Regions from separate parts of the Rhodococcus sp. K11/5 genome, predicted to be linked through region 2. Evidence: predicted binding sites of a transcription regulator. Region 2 holds the regulator's gene; each other region holds the start of a gene.
The links. The regulator LexA, encoded in region 2, represses DNA repair genes until DNA is damaged. The targets are predictions, from matches to a motif close to CGAACANNTGTTCG.
Positions count from the first base shown of each region.

Region 1: the regulator LexA is predicted to act here: its motif matches at 1,442-1,455, upstream of ACY466_RS08990 (HNH endonuclease signature motif containing protein).
Region 3: the regulator LexA is predicted to act here: its motif matches at 3,397-3,410, upstream of cofD (2-phospho-L-lactate transferase).

Region 1 is NZ_CM143721.1:1,865,363-1,871,640, forward strand. Features, by position in the region: gene ACY466_RS08990 (HNH endonuclease signature motif containing protein) at 1-1,389, opposite strand, end outside; gene ACY466_RS08995 (DUF4349 domain-containing protein) at 1,531-2,412, shown strand; gene ACY466_RS09000 (tRNA (cytidine(34)-2'-O)-methyltransferase) at 2,385-2,849, opposite strand; gene ACY466_RS09005 (bifunctional methylenetetrahydrofolate dehydrogenase/methenyltetrahydrofolate cyclohydrolase) at 2,904-3,767, shown strand; gene ACY466_RS09010 (DUF3017 domain-containing protein) at 3,764-4,042, shown strand; gene metX (homoserine O-acetyltransferase MetX) at 4,095-5,240, opposite strand; gene ACY466_RS09020 (bifunctional o-acetylhomoserine/o-acetylserine sulfhydrylase) at 5,234-6,278, opposite strand, start outside.
Region 2 is NZ_CM143721.1:2,575,781-2,582,058, forward strand. Features, by position in the region: gene hrpA (ATP-dependent RNA helicase HrpA) at 1-982, shown strand, start outside; gene nrdR (transcriptional regulator NrdR) at 956-1,423, opposite strand; gene ACY466_RS12165 (hypothetical protein) at 1,540-1,974, opposite strand; gene lexA (transcriptional repressor LexA) at 2,287-3,090, shown strand; gene ACY466_RS12175 (acyl-CoA dehydrogenase family protein) at 3,163-4,305, opposite strand; gene ACY466_RS12180 (IMPACT family protein) at 4,405-5,034, opposite strand; gene ACY466_RS12185 (uracil-xanthine permease family protein) at 5,060-6,278, opposite strand, start outside.
Region 3 is NZ_CM143721.1:1,975,059-1,981,336, reverse strand. Features, by position in the region: gene ACY466_RS09530 (tobH protein) at 1-36, opposite strand, end outside; gene ACY466_RS09525 (phosphomannomutase/phosphoglucomutase) at 166-1,542, opposite strand; gene ACY466_RS09520 (DUF3499 domain-containing protein) at 1,679-2,095, opposite strand; gene ACY466_RS09515 (metallopeptidase family protein) at 2,279-2,698, shown strand; gene ACY466_RS09510 (WhiB family transcriptional regulator) at 2,762-3,004, opposite strand; gene cofD (2-phospho-L-lactate transferase) at 3,664-4,620, shown strand; gene ACY466_RS09500 (coenzyme F420-0:L-glutamate ligase) at 4,617-5,969, shown strand; gene ACY466_RS09495 (NUDIX hydrolase) at 5,978-6,278, shown strand, end outside.

The DNA.
Region 1 (6,278 bases), 710 kb from region 2:
GGTGGGGGCGAGTCCGGCGGCGGCGGTGAGTTCGTCGATGCCGATGGTGGCGACGACGGTGGTGGGAAAGCCCCGGTGGGTGCCGAGGGTGCCGGAGGCCAGCACTTCTGCGAGGAGGTGTTTGAGGGCGTCGTGGCGTCGTTGCCCACCGGTGCGGAAATCCCGGCCGGCGCGATCCGCAGCAGCAGGGTCGGAGGCAGACTTCTCCCCTGGTACGGCCTCGGGGGTACCCGAGGCCCAGTCCAGGTCCAGCTCGAGGTCGAGGGTGGCGTCGTGACCGGCTCCGGCGTAGTCGGCGGCGTCGAGATCGTCGACAGGGCTGTCGACGTCGTCATCGTCGGTCTCGGCGGCGTCGTCAGGCACGGCAGGGCCGGCGGAGTCGTCAGCGTCGTCCATATCGCCCGCAGCGTCATCGACATCAGCGCGATCGGCGTCGGTTGCGGTCTCGTCGTCCGCGCCGTTCGCGCCGTCCGCGTCCGCGTCCGGTGTCTGTGTGGGGGGTTCGGCGGCGCCGGCCGGGAACCTCACCCCGTCGGTACCGGCATCGTCCTCGCCGGGCATGCAACGCCCCGGAGTGGACAGCGCCTCGAACGCCACCTCGAGCATCGCCCGCAGATGCGCATCGACACAGAAACTGCCCGTCGACATCCCGTCCACCCCCTGCGGGTCGAACCGGATGAACCGCTTCCGCGCGGCATCGTGGTCGTCGGGGGCGGCGCCGTCGGGGTCGAGCAACTCCAGGATCCGCTTCGCCGCCACCGCCAACTCGTCCGGGCGCACCCACCGGGCCAGGTCCACCAACTGCTTCTCCGCCTGATCACGCTGCCCCGGGTCCGTGCGAGCGGGCAGATCCCGATGGAACTTGCGGATCACCGCCACGTGCCCCGGATCGAGGACTCCTTCGCGGGAGGCTGCGGCGACGTGGGGCATCCGCGGGTCCACCGGATCGCCCGTCAGCGTCGTCCGGTCCGCGAGGTCGGCCGCGACGTGCAGGCGCAGGGCGGCATTGCGGGGAGTGACGCGCAGCAGATGCGCCAACGCCGACGGCGCACCCCCGGATCCCAGGGCGCCGACGACGTCGTCGAACCCGCCGCGTTCGACGACCTCGTGCAACCAGGTGTGCGAGGCCCCCACCAGGGTGCGGATCACCGTCTCCGCCCGCACCAGTACCGCGCGGGTGTCCGCGGCGGGCAGCGACCACGAATCGAGCGCCGCCACCGCCGACACCGCGGCTTCGAGGTCGGCGATCACCGCACCCGCCGCCGGGTCGGAGATCGCCGTCGACACCACCGGAACACCAGCAGCAGAACCAGCAGCATCGGAATCACCGGCAGCCGAGCCGTCCGGGCACGGCGAGGCCGGCGCCTCAGCCTCGGCTGCGTCGCTCACCCCCTGATCCTGCGGACCCCCCGGTTCCATACGTCCAGAGTAACCGACATATCGAACAAGTGTTCGATTACTTACTCCGAACGTAAAGGGTGCAGTTTGTGTCGAGGAACAACTCCATTCTGGCTGGCTAGCATGCACGTCATGCGAACACGATTGCTGGTGACGCTCTCGATTCTCGGCGCTCTTTTCCTGGCCGGATGCGCGGAGAACGAACCGGATCTGGGTCCGGGCACGGCCGTCGACGTCGTGGAACAACCAGGAACCGAAGCGATGCTCGATTCGGTCGGCCCCGCCGACGCACCCGCGCGCGGCCAGTTCTCGACGTCGGAGTCCTCGCGGCAGGACGTCGTCAACGGATTCCTCGCTGTCACCGTGGACGAACCGCAGGAAGTGGCCGACCGCGCTCAGGATGCGGTGAGTACACGAGGTGGCCGAGTCGATTCCCGGACGGACTCCCCGGCGGTCGAGGATCAGATCGCATCGAGCTCGCTGACACTGCGCATCCCGGTGGACGAACTCGACGCGACCCTGGTGGAACTCCGGGATCTCGGCACCGTGACGTCGTCGAGCCTCGATCGATCCGACGTGACGATGCAGAGCCAGGATCTCTCGGCTCGAATCGCGGCGCTGCAGGCAACCGTCGACCGGTTCCGAGAACTCCTCACCACAGCCGCGGACACCGCGGACCTCATCGCCATCGAAACGGCGTTGTCGGATCGACAGGGAGAACTCGACAGCCTGCGTTCCCAACAGCAATCGCTCGACGACCGGATCGAACTGGCGACGATCACGCTGCAACTCACGGCCACCGACCCCGACGAGGTGTCGTCCGGGGGAGTGACCGGCGCGATCGTGGACGGATGGAACGCGCTGCTGAGTGCTCTGGGCGCCGGGGTTCTCTTCATCGCCGCCGCGCTGCCCTGGCTCGCGTTCGTCGCCGTGCTGGTGGGAATCGTGATCGTCGTCCGAAAGATTCGGCGCCGCAGGGCGAAGGGTCAGACGCCGCCGGCGAAGCCGAGCTGACGCCACGCCTCGTAGACGACGACCGAGGCCGCATTGGCCAGGTTCATCGAGCGTCGTCCCTCGAGCATCGGAATGCGGATGCGATCGGTGACGCGAGGATCGTCGAGTACTTCGGGAGCCAGTCCGGTGGGCTCGGGACCGAACAGCAACACGTCCCCTTCCCGGTACTCGATCGAGGCGTAGGACGTCGTGGCGTGCGTGGTGAACGCGAACACCCGATCGGGTGCCAGCGCCTCCCACGCGGTCGCGAGGTCCGGGTGAACGGTCACCGAGGCCAGATCGTGGTAATCCAGCCCGGCTCGGCGCAGTTTCGGTTCGGACAGATCGAACCCGAGCGGCTCGATCAGATGCAGTTCGCAGCCGGTCCCGGCAACCAGACGTATGGCGTTGCCGGTGTTCTGCGGAATCCGGGGTTCATGAAACATCAGTCGAAACACCGCTTCACCCTGCCATGCGCCGCCGACGGACGCGGACGTGGGAAACTGGCCCCCGTGACCGCAACGCGACTGGACGGAAAGATCACCCGCGACGAGATGTTCGTGGACCTCACCGCGCGGGTCTCCGCGCTCCGGGAGAAAGGCATCGTCCCGGGACTGGGCACAGTCCTGGTGGGCGACGATCCCGGATCCGCCGCTTACGTCCGTGGCAAGCACAACGACTGCGCCAAGGTGGGAATCCACTCGATCCGCAAAGATCTGCCCGCGGATGTCACCTCGGACGAACTGGACGCGGTCATCGACGAACTGAATGCCGATCCCGCGTGCACCGGGTACATCGTGCAACTGCCTCTGCCGAAACATCTCGACGAGAACCGCGCCCTCGAGCGGGTGGATCCCGCCAAGGACGCCGACGGCTTGCACCCGGTGAACCTCGGACGTCTGGTTCTCGGAAAGGAATCGACGCTGCCGTGTACGCCGCGCGGGATCGTGCATCTCCTTCGGCGCTACGACGTTCCCATCGCCGGGGCGCACGTGGTTGTCGTGGGCCGCGGGGTCACGGTGGGGCGTCCGATGGGTCTCATTCTGACCCGACGCTCCGAGAACGCCACGGTCACCCTGTGCCACACGGGAACTCGTGACCTCGCGGCCGAGGTGCGTCGCGCCGACATCGTGATCGCCGGCGCCGGCGTTCCGAACCTGATCACCGCCGACATGGTCAAGCCCGGTGCGGCCGTCGTCGATGTCGGGGTCTCGCGGACCGACGACGGACTCCGCGGAGACATCGCGGCCGACGTCGCCGAGGTCGCCGGATTCCTGTCCCCGAATCCCGGCGGAGTCGGGCCCCTCACGCGTGCGTTCCTGTTGAGCAATGTGGTCGAGAGCGCCGAACGAGCAACGGCGACGAGCGGACGATGACGCGGGACGCGATTCGCCGCAGCCTGCCGATGATCGCCGTGGTGGTGGTCATCGCGGCGGCCGTCGTGCTGGTTCTCGCGGACCGGTGGCGACGCGGGGCGTTCGTCTTCGGCCTCGCCACCCTGCTCGCGGCCGCGTGCCGTTTGTTCCTGAGCACCGAACGCGTCGGGCTTCTGGCCGTGCGGTCGCGGATGTTCGACACCCTGTCGCTCGCCGCGGTCGGCGGAGCCGTCGTGTGGCTCGCGGTGTCGATCGACCCGCTGGGCACCGACTGACGGGTTCGATACCCGGACCCGAGTTACCGACCCGACCGACGGGTCCGGCGGGTCAGCCGATCGAGTCGGTCGCCAGATCCATCGTGGCCAGCAACATCGCCGCGACCGGCTCCGGCTCGGTCAGAAATCCGTCATGACCGTCCCTCGAGGAGATGATTCGCAGACCGTCGCAGGTCGGAATCAGGTCGGCGATCTCCTGCTGCTGACGCAGCGGATAGAGCCGGTCGGAATCGACCCCACCTACCACCGTCGGCACCGTGACCGATCGCAACGCCTGCTCGATTCCGCCGCGGCCACGACCGACGTCGTGCCGGTTCATCGCCTCGGTGAGCAGAACGTACGTCGCCGCGTCGAATCGACCGACCAGCTTGTCGGCCTGATGCTCGAGGTAGCTCTGGACCGAGTAGCGACCGCCGGCCAACGCATCCTCGCCCACCTGGGACGAGTTCCCGAACCGCGCGTCGAGTTCGTGTTCCGTGCGATACGTCAGGTGCGCGATGCGACGGGCGATCTTTAAGCCGGTCAGGGGCTCGACACCGGCGTCGAAGTAGTCCCCGCCCCGCCAGTCCGGATCGCCGGTGATGGCGGCCATCTGCGTGGTCTGCGTCCCGATCTGATCCGCGGACGCCCGCGCGCCGACCGCCAACACCAGGCCCGACGCGACCCTGGCGGGATGTCCGACGAGCCATTCGAGTGTCCGCATGCCCCCCATGGATCCACCGACGACCGCCGCGAAGCGATCGATGCCGAGCACATCGGCCACCATCGTCTCGGCCGTGACCTGATCCCGAATGGAGATGGCGGGGAAGCGGGAGCCCCACGCTCGGCCGTCGGGTGCGAGCGACGAGGGGCCGGTGGTGCCGCGGCACCCACCGAGGACGTTGGTGGCCATCACGCACCAACGGTCGGTGTCGAGAGGGAGGCCGGAACCGACCAAGCCGGTCCACCAACCCGGCGACGGGTGATCCGGTCCGGCCGGGCCCGTGAGGTGGGAGTCGCCGGTGAGCGCATGTTCGACGAGCACCACGTTGTCGCGCCCGGGCGACAGCGCCCCCCAACGCTGAACGGCCACGGTGACGTCGGAGATCACGTCGCCGTTCTCCAGCGGCACATCACCGATGTGCACCGAGCCCACTCGCCCGTCCGGCGGCGGAAGCGCCGACGAACGGGCGAACGATGGGGTGTCGAGTATCAAGATGCGGCCCGGAAACCCTTCTCCAGATCGGCGACGATGTCGTCGATACCCTCGATCCCGACGGCGAGCCGCACGAGGCCGGGAGTGACCCCGGACGCGATCTGCTCGTCGGGCGTCAACTGCGAGTGCGTCGTCGACGCGGGATGTATCACAAGAGAACGCACGTCCCCGATATTAGCGACATGGCTGTGCAGTTCGAGCGCATCGACGAAGCGTTTGCCCGCATCCAGGCCTCCGGCCAGCTCGAACGCCACGATGGCGCCGGTCCCGCGCGGGGCGATGTCCTGTCCGCGGCGGTACCACGGCGACGATTCGAGGCCGGCGTAGTTCACCGATGTCACATCGTCACGGCCTTCGAGGTACGTCGCGACGGCGGTGGCGTTCTGCACATGCCGCTCCATGCGCAGGCTGAGTGTCTCGATGCCCTGACTGATGAGAAAAGCGTTGAACGGGGACACGGCCGCACCGATGTCGCGCAACAGCTGTACCCGCGCCTTCAGCGCGAAAGCCGGTGCGCCGAGGTCGGCGAACACGACGCCGTGATAGCTCGGATCGGGGGTGGTGAAGTTCGGGTGACGTCCCTGCGTCCAGTCGAACGTGCCACCGTCGACGATCACTCCGGCGACGGCTGTGCCGTGGCCGCCGAGGTACTTGGTCGCGGAGTGCACCACGATGTCCGCGCCGTGCTCGAGCGGCCGGATCAGATACGGCGTCGCGACCGTGTTGTCGACGATCAGCGGCACACCGTTGTCGTGGGCGACCGCAGAGACCCCTGGAATGTCGAAGATGTCGTTCTTGGGATTGGAGATCGTCTCGCCGTAGAACGCTTTCGTTTTCGGCGTGACGGCGGCGCGCCACTGGTCGAGATCATCGGGATCGTCGACGAACGTCGTGGTGATGCCCATCTTCGGCAGGGTGTAGTGGAACAGGTTGTACGTGCCGCCGTAGAGCCTGGGGCTCGAGACAATGTGATCTCCGGCTTCCGCGAGGTTCAGAATCGCGAGCGTCTCCGCGGCCTGACCCGACGCGAGCATCAACGCC
Region 2 (6,278 bases):
CGCGTCGGGAAAGCCGCTGGGGCGCGATACCTCCCTGTCGGCGTTGCGCCGATCACTCGGTGCGGCGGCCGCGAAAGCCGTGTCGGCCGCCGCGGCCGACAGCGAGAAGGGACCCGCCACGCGGTGGACATCCGAGACGATCGGGACGTTGCCCGCCACGGTCACCCGCACGGTGAATCAGCAGACGGTCACCGGTTATCCCGCGCTGGTCCCGGAGAAGAACGGCGTCGCCGTCCGCGTGCTGGGATCGGCTGCTGCGCAACGAGCGTCGATGCGCGAAGGCACTCGCCGGCTGCTTCTCGACGCGATCCCGGTGGCGCCGAGACCGCTCCTCGCGGGCCGCACACCCGCTCAGCGGCTCGCCCTGGGGCAGACTCCCCACGGCACCCTCGAAGCGCTGATCGACGATTGCCGCACCCTCGCCGCGGACGAGTTGATGATGGTGAACGGTGGGCCCGTGACGTCGCCCGACGCCTTCGCAGAACTGGAGAAGGCCGTCCGAGCGCAGTTGGCGAACCGCACGGCGTCCATTCTGCGCCTGGTGGAACCCGTCCTCGCGGCCACGACGCGCCTGCGCCTGGTATTGGACGGTGCCCGCGGCGATGCGGCGGACGACGTGCAGGACCAACTCGACAACCTCGTGTTCCCCGGGTTCGTGTTCGAGACGGGCGAGACACAACTGCCCCACCTGCCGCGGTACCTCACGGCAGCGACGCGCCGATTGGAGGCGTTCCCGTCGAGTGCGAACCGGGATCAGGCCGGCATGGACGTGTTGGATCGGGTGTACGACGATTATCAACGGCTGTTGACGTCGATTCCCGAACCGAAGCGGAACACGGCTGCAGTGCGGGACGTCGCCTGGATGATCGAGGAACTTCGCGTCAATCTGTTCGCTCAGGCTCTCGGTACGCCGTATCCGATCTCGGAGAAGCGCGTGCGCAAAGCTATCGACGATCTACGGCGCGTCGGCACTTCCCGCTGACCGTGCGCGCATGTCGTCGATCTCCCGCTCGAAGTCGGCGGCACTGCTGAAGGAGCGGTAGACGGAAGCGAACCGGAGGTACGCGACCTCGTCGAGGTCGCGTAGTGGCCCGAGGATGGCAAGGCCGACCTCGTTGCTGGGGATCTCGGCGGAACCGGACGCACGCACCGTGTCCTCGACCTGCTGGGCGAGGAGACCCAGGGCGTCGTTGTCGACGTCACGGCCCTGACATGCGCGGCGAACTCCGCGGATGACCTTCTCGCGGCTGAAGGGCTCACTGACCCCGCTGCGCTTGACCACCGAGAGCACCGCGGTCTCCACGGTGGTGAACCGTCGACCGCACTCGGGGCACGATCGGCGACGGCGAATCGCCTGACCCTCGTCGGCCTCGCGGGAATCGACCACGCGAGAATCCGGGTGTCGGCAGAACGGGCAATGCATCGGGACACCCCTCGATAGTGCGACGTGCGGGGCAGTCGAGGACTGCCGCTCGCGCAGAACACTACCCGGGACACGCGCGGTGGGGCACGCCCGTACCGGTGACGCCTCCCGCGGGATCAGCGACCGGTGCCGAAACCGGGGTACTCGGCCTGCACGTTGTCCATCTGCACCGACACCGCTGCCGGGGCGGGCACCTCACCGGCACTGACGTTGGCGAGGCCGACGAGGCCGAGCGCGGATACTGCTGTGATCAGCGCCACACCCACGCCCTTGGCGATTCCGAAGCCTTCCCGCTCCTCGTGCGGAGCCTGGGACACGCCCGGCGAGCGACGCACGTACTCGACCGCACCGGCGTCGGGACGCACGGGTTCGCGACGACCGTTGCGACGACGCAACTCCCGCGCCGGGGCATCGAGTACCGCAACCGACGACGCCGGCCCGGAACTCGTTCGCATGTTCGACCCGTTCGCCCAGGTGAGAGGGCGCACCGCGACGGTCTCGGCACCTGCGGTGCGGGCAGTACGGGCAGTCAGCAGGTCAGATCGAGTCATCGCGAGCCACTCCTTGTTCGAAAGCCGGTGAGCTGCACGCTGGGCGAACACCGTCGGTGTTCGAACATCGCCTCGCTCACGCGTTCGAATGAACGCATGTTCGATTTATACCAGGAGGGTCCGACAAGGTCCACGAAACGCGCGACACGAATCGAACAGGTGTTTGATCACGAGCACGTTTCGGTTTAGGTTCGACATCAGAGCAGACGGGTGCAACACCAGTCGCACCAACACCACCCGACTCACCATCCCGCGTTTCACCCACACCGCGTTTTCACCGCAGAGCGTTCGAACCCTTGGAGGTAGCCGCAGATGAAAGACGACAGCTCTCCCGCTTCGTCGGGAGGACGGGCCAAGGCCGGACGGCCTCCCGGTTCCACCAAGCCGACGGATGCGAACGGTGTCACCGACATCGACGGTGCCCTCACCGAACGCCAGCGTCGCGTTCTGGAGGTCATCCGCGCATCGGTCGACGAGCGTGGATATCCGCCGAGCATCCGCGAGATCGGTGACGCGGTGGGGCTGAACTCCACGTCGTCCGTCGCTCACCAGTTGCGCACGCTCGAACGCAAGGGCTTTCTTCGTCGGGATCCCAACCGCCCCCGCGCCGTCGATGTGCGCATGCCGGGAGAGAACGGGCGTCCGGCCGAGACGGTCGCCAGCACCACCGGCGATCCCGTGCCCGCTGCGGGCACCGTCGTCGACGATGCCCCGGAGGAGTCGACCGACGACCGGCTCCCCGCCCCCACGTTCGTCCCGGTCCTCGGCCGGATCGCCGCCGGTGGTCCCATCCTCGCCGAGCAGGCCGTCGAGGACGTCTTCCCGTTGCCGCGTGAACTCGTCGGCTCGGGTTCGCTGTTCCTGCTCCGCGTCGTGGGCGAGTCGATGATCGACGCGGCGATCTGCGACGGTGACTGGGTGGTCGTTCGCCAACAGAACGTGGCGGACAACGGCGACATCGTCGCCGCGATGATCGACGGCGAGGCCACGGTCAAGACGTTCAAGCGGACCGGCGGTCAGGTGTGGCTGCTCCCCCACAATCCGCTGTTCGAACCGATCGACGGCAACGACGCCGTGGTCCTCGGCAAGGTCGTCACGGTCATGCGCAAGCTCTGAGACTCTCTGCGACGACGAAACGCCGGCTCCCCACGAACGGGGAGCCGGCGTTTCGTGGTTTCGGGTGCGGACCTACAGATCGAGACCGCGACCGATGATCTCCTTCATGATCTCGGTCGTGCCGCCGTAGATGGTCTGCACGCGGGAGTCCATGTACGCCTTGGCGATCGGGTACTCCTTCATGTAGCCGTAGCCACCGTGCAGCTGCAGGCACCGGTCGATGAGCTTGACCTGGTTCTCGGTGGTCCACCACTTGGCCATGGCGGCTTCCTGCACACTCAGGTCGCCGGCGTTGAGCTGCTCGATGTACTTGTCCACCATGATCCGCACGGCAGTGGTCTCGGTGGCCAGCTCGGCCAACACGAAACGAGTGTTCTGGAACTTGCCGATCGGCTTGCCGAACGCCTTGCGATCCTTGCAGTACTGAATGGTCATGTTCAGCGCCGATTCCATCGCGGCCGCGGCGACCACGGCGATGGACAGACGCTCCTGCGGCAGGTTCTGCATGAGGTAGATGAACCCCATGCCCTCTTCACCGAGCAGGTTGGCTGCGGGGACCCGCACATCGGTGAAGCTGAGCTCCGCGGTGTCCTGGGCCTTCATGCCGATCTTGTCGAGGTTGCGCCCACGCTCGAATCCGGGCATGTCGCGCTCGACGACGAACAGGCTGAAGCCCTGGGCACCCTTGTCCGGGTCCGTGCACGCGACGACGACGATCAGGTCGGCGTTGATGCCGTTGGTGATGAACGTCTTGGAGCCGTTGAGGACCCAGTCGTCGCCGTCCTTGACCGCACGAGTCTTGATGCCCTGCAGGTCGCTACCGGTTCCGGGCTCGGTCATGGCGATCGCCGAGATCAGTTCGCCGGAGCAGAAACCGGGAAGCCAGCGGCCCTTCTGCTCGTCGTTCGTGAGGTTGATGAAGTACGGGGCGGTGACATCGTTGTGCAAGGTGAAGCCGATTCCGCTGTACCCACCGGCGGTGGTCTCCTCGGTCACGATGGCGTTGTACCGAAAATCCTCGACTCCGCCGCCACCGAACTCCTCCGGAGCTGCCATACCGAGGAAGCCCTGCTTGCCGGCTTCGATCCACACGCCGCGGTCGACGATGTTCTGCTCTTCCCACTGGGCGTGGTGCGGAGCGACGTGCTGCTCGAGGAACTTCTTGTACGAGCTGCGGAACAGATCGTGCTCGGGCTCGAAAATCGTGCGCTTCATGACTCTCCTCATCGGGCGTACGGCGTATCTCGTTCGAGACTAGGACCCATCACCATCAGCGTCGATGACCAGCGCGAGCGCATTAGGTGACCAGGTGGGTCACGCTGGTGTCGCGAGAACCCAGCGATGACCGACGAGGTCCGCCCGCGCACGCCCTCCGGTCGCCGCGGCCAGCGTCGCCCGTAGTCGAGCCTCGTCACCGACGAGGCGGAACCGAACGTCCTCCGCGTACGCCGTATCGTCGACGACGAAGCCCTCCGAGCGGACCAGGGACTCGACGCGTCCGGCGTCGGCGTGGGGCAGTGCGACCTCGAGGACGTCCCGGCGGACCAACTCCCCCACCGCGGCACGGTCGAGTGCCGCGCTCACCGCTCCCGAGTAGGCACGCACCAACCCACCCGCACCCAACTTCACTCCGCCGAACCACCGGCTCACCACGGCGACCACGTCGACGAGATCGTGTCCGGCGAGTACACCCAGCATCGGGATCCCCGCCGTGCCGCCGGGCTCGCCGTCGTCGGAGGATCGTTGCCGCCGACTCTCGGAATCGGGGCCGACGACGAACGCCCAGCAGTGGTGCCCGGCGTCCGGGAACTCGGTTCTCACCGCAGCGATCACCGTCGCCGCTTCCGATTCGCTGCGAACGCGCACGAGGCGCGCGAGGAACCGGCTGCGATCGATGACGGTTTCCGCCACGACGGCGCGCGACGAGACGAGGGTGACGGGCACGGAGATTCCTCGACGCAGTCGTCGGTCACACCGACTTCTGCACCGAGCCCTCCCGCGAGCGACCGCGTGATCCGGACATCCACCGCAGCAGGGGGTACACCAGGAGGATGCCGACGGATCCCCACACGATGCCGCCGAGCTCGACCGATCCGAGGGTCAACGTCAGATCGCCGACGCCGGCCACCACCGCGGCCGCCGCGACCATGAGATTCACGGGGTCGGTGAAGTCGACGCCGGCGTTCTGCCAGATCCGCACGCCGAGCAGTCCGATCAACCCGTAGAGCACCAGGGTCGCGCCCCCGATGACCCCGCTGGGGACCGTGAAGATGAGCGCACCGAACTTGGGCGAGAACGCCAGCACCAGAGCCGTGGCCGCGGCCACCCAGTACGCCGCCGTCGAGTAGACGCGCGTCGCCGCCATCACGCCGATGTTCTCCGCATAGGTGGTGGTTCCCGACCCACCGCCGGCGCCGGCCAACGCGGTCGCGACACCGTCGGCGATCAGCGCATCGCCCGCGACGTCGTCGAGCGACCGACCCGTCATCGCCGCGACGGCCTTCACGTGGCCGACGTTCTCCGCCACCAGCACCACCACGACGGGGAGCGCCACCAGGATGGCGGACAACTGGAACGTCGGGCCCGTGAATTCCGGGATGCCGATCCACGGAGCGTCGCGGAGCGCGTCGACACGCGCCGCGTCGACCTCGCCGATGATCGCCGCGAAGACCCACCCGATCACCAGACCGAAGAGGATGCCGAGCCGCCCGATCAGACCGGGCCCGGCCACGGTCACCAGGAGCACCGCCACCAAGGTCACCGTCGCCACGAGCGGCTGCATCTCGTACGAATCCACCGCCGTGGGCGCGAGATTGAGACCGATGAGCGCCACGATCGCGCCGGTCACCAACGGCGGCATCACCGCGTCGAGTGCCGCGGCACCCGCCAGCTTGACCACCACACCCACCAGTGCGAGGGCGACACCCACCACCAACACGGCACCGAGCTGAGCGGCGGGGCCGTCCCCACTGGTCGCGGCGAGAGGCGCGATGAACGCGAACGACGATCCCAGGTAGCTCGGCACCCGTCCCCGCGTGATGAGCAGGAACAGGATGGTCCCGACACCCGAGAAGAACAGGGTGGTGGTGACCGGGAAACCGGTGATGGTGGGAACGAGGAGGGTGGCGCCGAACATGGCCACCACGTGCTGCATGCCGATGCCGGCCGTGCGGGGCCACGACAACCTC
Region 3 (6,278 bases), 600 kb from region 2:
GTCGTCGAGATCCACGTACATCGATGGAGCAGTCATGGTCGCCTGCACCTGCCTCTCGCAGTCCGTGTTCTCACCGTGTCACCGCGCGGGCCGCGGAGACGGACTCTTCTGCACGGCCCGGTTCGAGGACCGTGTCGACGGGTTCCCCGCGCCGGCGCGGAGCAATCATCGAGCTGCGCGGACGATCCCCAGGATCTCCGTGGTGAGCGCGTCGACGTCCGCTCGGGTCGGTGCCTCGACATTGAGACGGAGCAACGGTTCGGTGTTCGACGCCCGAAGGTTGAACCACGAGCTGTCACCCAGGTCCACCGTCACGCCGTCGAGGCGATCGATGTCCTCGGTGCGGTCCGCGAACGCCTCCAGAACGGCCGCGGTGCTGGCTGCGGCATCCACCACCGTCGAGTTGATCTCTCCGGACGCGGCGTAGACCTCGTACTGCCCCATGATCTCCGACAACGGCCGTTCCTGCTCGCCGAGTGCCGCGAGCACGTGGAGCGCTGCGAGCATCCCGGAATCGGCGCCCCAGAAATCACTGAAGTAGTAATGGGCCGAATGCTCGCCGCCGAACACCGCGCCCGTCTCGGCCATGAGCGCCTTGATGAACGAGTGCCCCACTCGGGTGCGAACCGGAGTCCCACCGAGCCGCTCCACCAATTCGGAAACCGATCGGGAGGTGATCAGGTTGTGAATGACCGTGGCGCCCGGCTTCTTCGCCAGTTCGCGCTCGGCGACCAGCGCGGTGATCGCCGACGGCGACACGGGCTCGCCACGCTCGTCGACCACGAAGCATCGATCGGCGTCGCCGTCGAACGCGAGTCCCACGTCGGCTCCGGTCTCCCGCACGAACTTCTGGAGGTCGACCAGATTGGCGGGCTCGAGGGGGTTCGCCTCGTGATTGGGAAAGGACCCGTCGAGCTCGAAGTACAGCGGGTGCAGCGTCACCGAGGACATGGGAGCGAACACGGCGGGAACGGTGTGCCCACCCATTCCGTTTCCGGCATCGACCGCAACGGACAGAGGTCGGACCCGCGGCATCGCCACCAGATCGCGCACGAACGCGGCGTAGTCCTCGAGGACGTCCTGCTCGGTCACCTGCCCGGCCGCACCGTCGAACGCCGGAACTCCGTCGACGACGTCGGCGGAGATGGTCGCCAACCCCGAGTCCTGCCCGACCGGCTTGGCGCCCGCGCGACAGAGCTTGATCCCGTTGTACCGCGCCGGATTGTGACTGGCGGTGAACATCGCGCCGGGGCAGTCGAGCACACCCGACGCGTAGTACAGCTGATCCGTGGACGCGAGTCCGATGGTCACCACATCGAGCCCCTGCGACGTGACACCGTCGGCGAACGCGGCCGACAGCGACGGCGAGGAGTCGCGCATGTCGTATCCCACCACCACACGATCGGCGCCTTCGGCACGCATCAACCGAGAGAAGGAGGCGCCGACGTCTCGAACGAAGTCGTCGTCGATCTGCTCTCCCACCACACCGCGGACGTCGTACGCCTTGATGACGGCATGAACCAGATCAGCTGGTCGGGCCACTTGCACACTCCTGAACGTCGTTGGCACACGGTCGCATTGCTCGTGCAGAGTGTAGTGCCCGGAGCGGTCGATCCTGCCGGGTACGCGCAACGACCGGTCGGCCGTCGCGGCAGCGAACCCGGTTTCGACGTGTCCGTCAGCCGGCGGGATCGGGCAGGACCCGAAGGTGGCCGCGCCGTCCGGTTCGGGCCGTCGGAACGGGCACCGAGCTCGGTCGGTCCGACGCCATCCGATCGCGCGGGACCGAGGTGGGCCGGGCAGAGCGAGGCAGGCTTCGGTCGCGTGACCCTGCCTCGCGCACTGCTTCGGCGAGAGCGGTGAGATCGTCGTCGTCGGGCGAGGTGGTGGTGAAGCCGCCCTCGTACTTCATCAGTTCCCAGCCCTTGGGGGCCGTGATGGAGGAACCGTGCACCTCGCACAGATCCCAGGAGTGTGGTTCGTCCACGGTCGCGAGCGGGCCGACGACGGCGGTGGAATCGGAGTAGACATAGGTGAGCGTGGCGACGGCGGGCCTGTTGCACCCCGGTCGGCAGCATGCGCGCACTGATCTCACGTGTCGCACAGTATCGCGTCCATCGGCGGATTCGGAACCCAACACGCCACCGCGCCTCCCGCGAGCGGTCGCACACACCCCGGACGTAGCATCGTCGCCGTGCCGTTCATCTCCCGTTCCCCGCGATCCGGTCCTCGCCGCGGACCGACGACGTCCCGGACCGCGGCACGACGCGGGCGTGGCATGCGCGGAACTCTGTTTCCGGACGGGGTACCGGCTCGCAAGTCTCGGGCCGAGAAGTTCGACGCCGCCGTCCTCGAAGCCTTCACCGACATCGACCGTCGGTGGCACGACCGGCTGACCAAGCTGGACATCGCGGTGGACGACGTTCCCAAGATCCGAGCGGTGAACCCGGAGTCGGTCAACTGGCCGCCGGAAGTCGTCGCCGAGGGTCCGGTCCCGCTCTCACGTCTGGTGCCGGCGGGAGTGGACACCACCGGAGCGACCACTCGCGCTCGCATCGTGTTGTTCCGCCGGCCCCTCGAGCGCCGCGCTCACGATTCGATCGAACTGACCGATCTGGTGCACGACGTGCTGGTCGAGCAGATCGCGACCTACCTCGGCGTGACACCGGACGTGGTCGACCCCGAACCGACGGACTGACCCCCGCTCACGCGAAAGGTCGGACGACGATCACGCCGCCCGACCCTCGTGCTCGAACTACGGTCAGATGATTCCGCGCTTGAGGCGCCGTCGCTCGCGCTCGGACAGTCCACCCCAGATACCGAAGCGTTCGTCGTGCGCGAGAGCGTATTCCAGACACTCGTCCTTCACCTCGCACCCGAGACAGATCCGCTTCGCTTCCCGCGTCGACCCGCCCTTCTCGGGAAAGAACGCCTCCGGGTCGGTCTGCGCGCAGAGGGCGCGCTCCTGCCACTGGTCCTCCATCTCGTCGAACATCTCGTCCATGTCGCGGACGAGGCTCAACTGTGGTGCGACCGTGGGGGTTCGGAGTGCCGACAGTGCGGGATCCTCGTCGACGGACGCCTCGGCTCCGTCCGCCTCGGCTCCGTCGTCGTGTTCGTCGCCCGACGCTGCATCGAGCACTTCCACCGCGGTCGGATCGTCGACCACGTGCGAGTCCTCGGATGCCTCCGGGTCGAGATCGAGCGTGGGCACTGTCTGTCGACCGAAGTCCTGGTGCTGTTCCGGCATCACTTCCGCCTCCTCACCTGTTCGAGCGCAGTTGTTGTCGGTCATGGGGATCGATGATCGACCGTGAAGCCGGATCGAAGAGCGAATCGTGAAGCGAGCCGAACGGCTCCGGCCGCACCCCGGTGAGGTGCGACATCGCCATCATGGGAACGCATGTTCGAACGACGGCGCGCTGCAAGCGATTCCGCCGTGCGAACCGGTAATGACATGACTGTGATTAGACACGCCACGGTGTGTCGCGGTCAAGCGGACGGGGGTTTTGCCAATACCATTCGCGCTCCGGAATTCCCGGACGACACGTCCGCACGGTGTTTCGTCCACGGACACGCCGACGGTGATCTGCGTCGCACCGGCCCGTGGACCGAGCGACGGCGACGCCGAGCGGAGTCGAGTCGGAGCCTAGGCTCTCGGGCATGAAGGTCACTGTTCTGGTCGGCGGAGTGGGCGGCGCCCGCTTCCTGCAGGGTCTGCGCGCCCTGCTCGGGGACGACGCGGAGATCACCGCACTGGTGAACGTCGGCGACGACGTCTGGATGCACGGTCTGCGCATCTGCCCCGACCTCGATACGTGCATGTACACCCTCGGTGACGGCATCGACACCGACCGCGGGTGGGGACGGCGCAACGAGACGTGGAGTGCGAAAGAGGAACTTGCGGCCTACGGGGCACAGCCGGACTGGTTCGGCCTCGGCGATCGCGACCTCGCCACGCACCTGATCCGCACCCAGATGTTGCGAACCGGCTATCCGCTGTCCGCGATCGTCGAGGCTCTGTGCGATCGCTGGAAGCCCGGGGTGCGCCTGCTGCCGGTCACGGACGATCGTTGCGAGACCCACGTGGTGATCACCGATCCGGCCGACGACACCGACAAGGCAGTGCACTTCCAGGAGTGGTGGGTGCGCCACCGGGCCGCTGTGAAGACTCACAGCTTCGCCTACATCGGAGCGGACGACGCCACGCCGGCACCCGGAGTCCTCGAGTCCGTGGAGAACGCCGACGCGGTGATCCTCGCGCCCTCGAATCCGGTCGTGAGCATCGGTGCGGTGCTCGCTGTGCCCGGAATGAGAGCCGCGCTCCGCACGACATCGGCCAAGGTGGTCGGTCTGTCCCCCGTCGTCGACGGACGTCCGTTGCGCGGCATGGCCGACGAGTGTCTTCAGGTGATCGGGGTGGACACGACCGCCGAAGCGATCGGTCGTCACTACGGGGCCCGCTCGGCAGCCGGGATCCTCGATGCCTGGCTCGTGCACACCACGGACACCGCCGACGTTCCGGGCGTGGACGTCCACTCGGTTCCGTTGATCATGGAGAACCCGGCCGTCACCGCGGAGATGGCCCGAGCGGCCCTGGTCGCGGCGGGGGCGATGTGAGCGACTCGATCACCGACCACGCTCCGGGAGGTTCTCTGGAGATCGTCCCGGTCGAGGGACTGCCGGAGTTCCGGCCGGGCGACGATCTCGCCGCCGCCGTCGCCGCGGCTGCGCCCTGGCTGCGCTCCGGCGACGTTCTCGTCGTCACCAGCAAGATCGTCTCGAAGGTCGAGGGACGATTGATCGCCGCCCCGCGCGACCCCGAGGCCAGGGACGCCGCCCGGCGCGTCCTCGTCGACCAGGAGGCGGTCCGCGTCGTCGCCCGACGCGGGCGCACCCTCATCACCGAGAACCGGCTCGGCATCGTGCAGGCCGCGTCCGGGATCGACGGCTCGAACGTCGACGGCGACGAACTCGCACTCCTGCCCGTCGACCCGGACGCCAGCGCGACGGCGCTGCGCAGCGCGCTCCGCGATCTCCTCGACGTCGACGTCGCGATCGTGGTGACCGACACCATGGGTCGAGCCTGGCGAAACGGGCAGACCGACAACGCCATCGGTTCGGCCGGGCTCACCGTCCTGCACGCCTACGCCGGTGGCCACGACGATCGCGGCAACGAGCTCCTGGTCACGGAGGTCGCCGTGGCGGACGAACTGGCCGCGGCCGGTGACCTGGTGAAGGGAAAGCTCGGTTCCGTGCCGATCGCCGTGGTCCGGGGCCTGTCCCCCGTCGACGACGGCTCGACCGCCCGTGATCTCGTGCGTCCCGGCGAGGACGATCTGTTCTGGCTCGGAACCGCCGAGGCCCTGCGCCGGGGAGCCGTGGACGCGGTGCGGGCTCGCCGGTCCGTTCGCTCGTTCACCGGCGACCCCGTCGACCCCGAGCAGATCCGTGCCGCCGTGGCGGACGCCGTCACCGCCCCCGCACCCCACCACTCGCGCCCGATGCGGTTCGTCGTCCTGCGCTCACCCGCCGTCCGCTCGGCACTGCTCGACGCGATGGCACGGAGGTGGAAACGTGATCTCGAGGCCGACGGCAAGAGCGCGGAATCGATCGCCGGACGCATCGCTCGCGGCGACATCCTGCGCACGGCCCCCGCGGTGGTACTGCCGTTCTTCGTCACCGACGAGGCCCACGAATACCCGGACGCCGCGCGCGCCGACGCCGAACTGTCCATGTTCACCGTCGCGGCCGGCGCCGCGGTCCAGGGCCTGCTGGTATCTCTCGCTGCCCGCGACCTCGGCAGCTGTTGGATCGGGTCCACCATCTTCGCCGCGGACGTCGTGCGCGACGTGCTCGACCTCCCCGCGTCCTGGCGTCCGGTGGGCGCCGTCGCGATCGGCCACCCGGCCGCGGACCCGTCGCCGCGTCCCGACCCCGACCTCTCGACGATCCTGATCGAGGTGTGACGGTAGCCGTGAGCACACAGTCTCTCCACCGATCCGCCCGAGAGTTGTTGCAGCGGTGGGACACCGACGACGCGATGGACGACTCCATGCGTCACACCATGCTCGCGTTTCTCGACAGCGCGCCGCGAGGGTGCCTTCGCGACAACGTCGCCGGCCACGTCACGGCCTCGGCGCTGGTTCTCGACGAGAGCGGCTGTCACGTGCTGCTCACCCTGCACCCACGGGTGGGGCGATGGCTGCAGCTGGGCGGACACTGCGAGGAGACCGACGAGACCGTGCGCGACGCCGCCCTACGCGAAGCACGCGAGG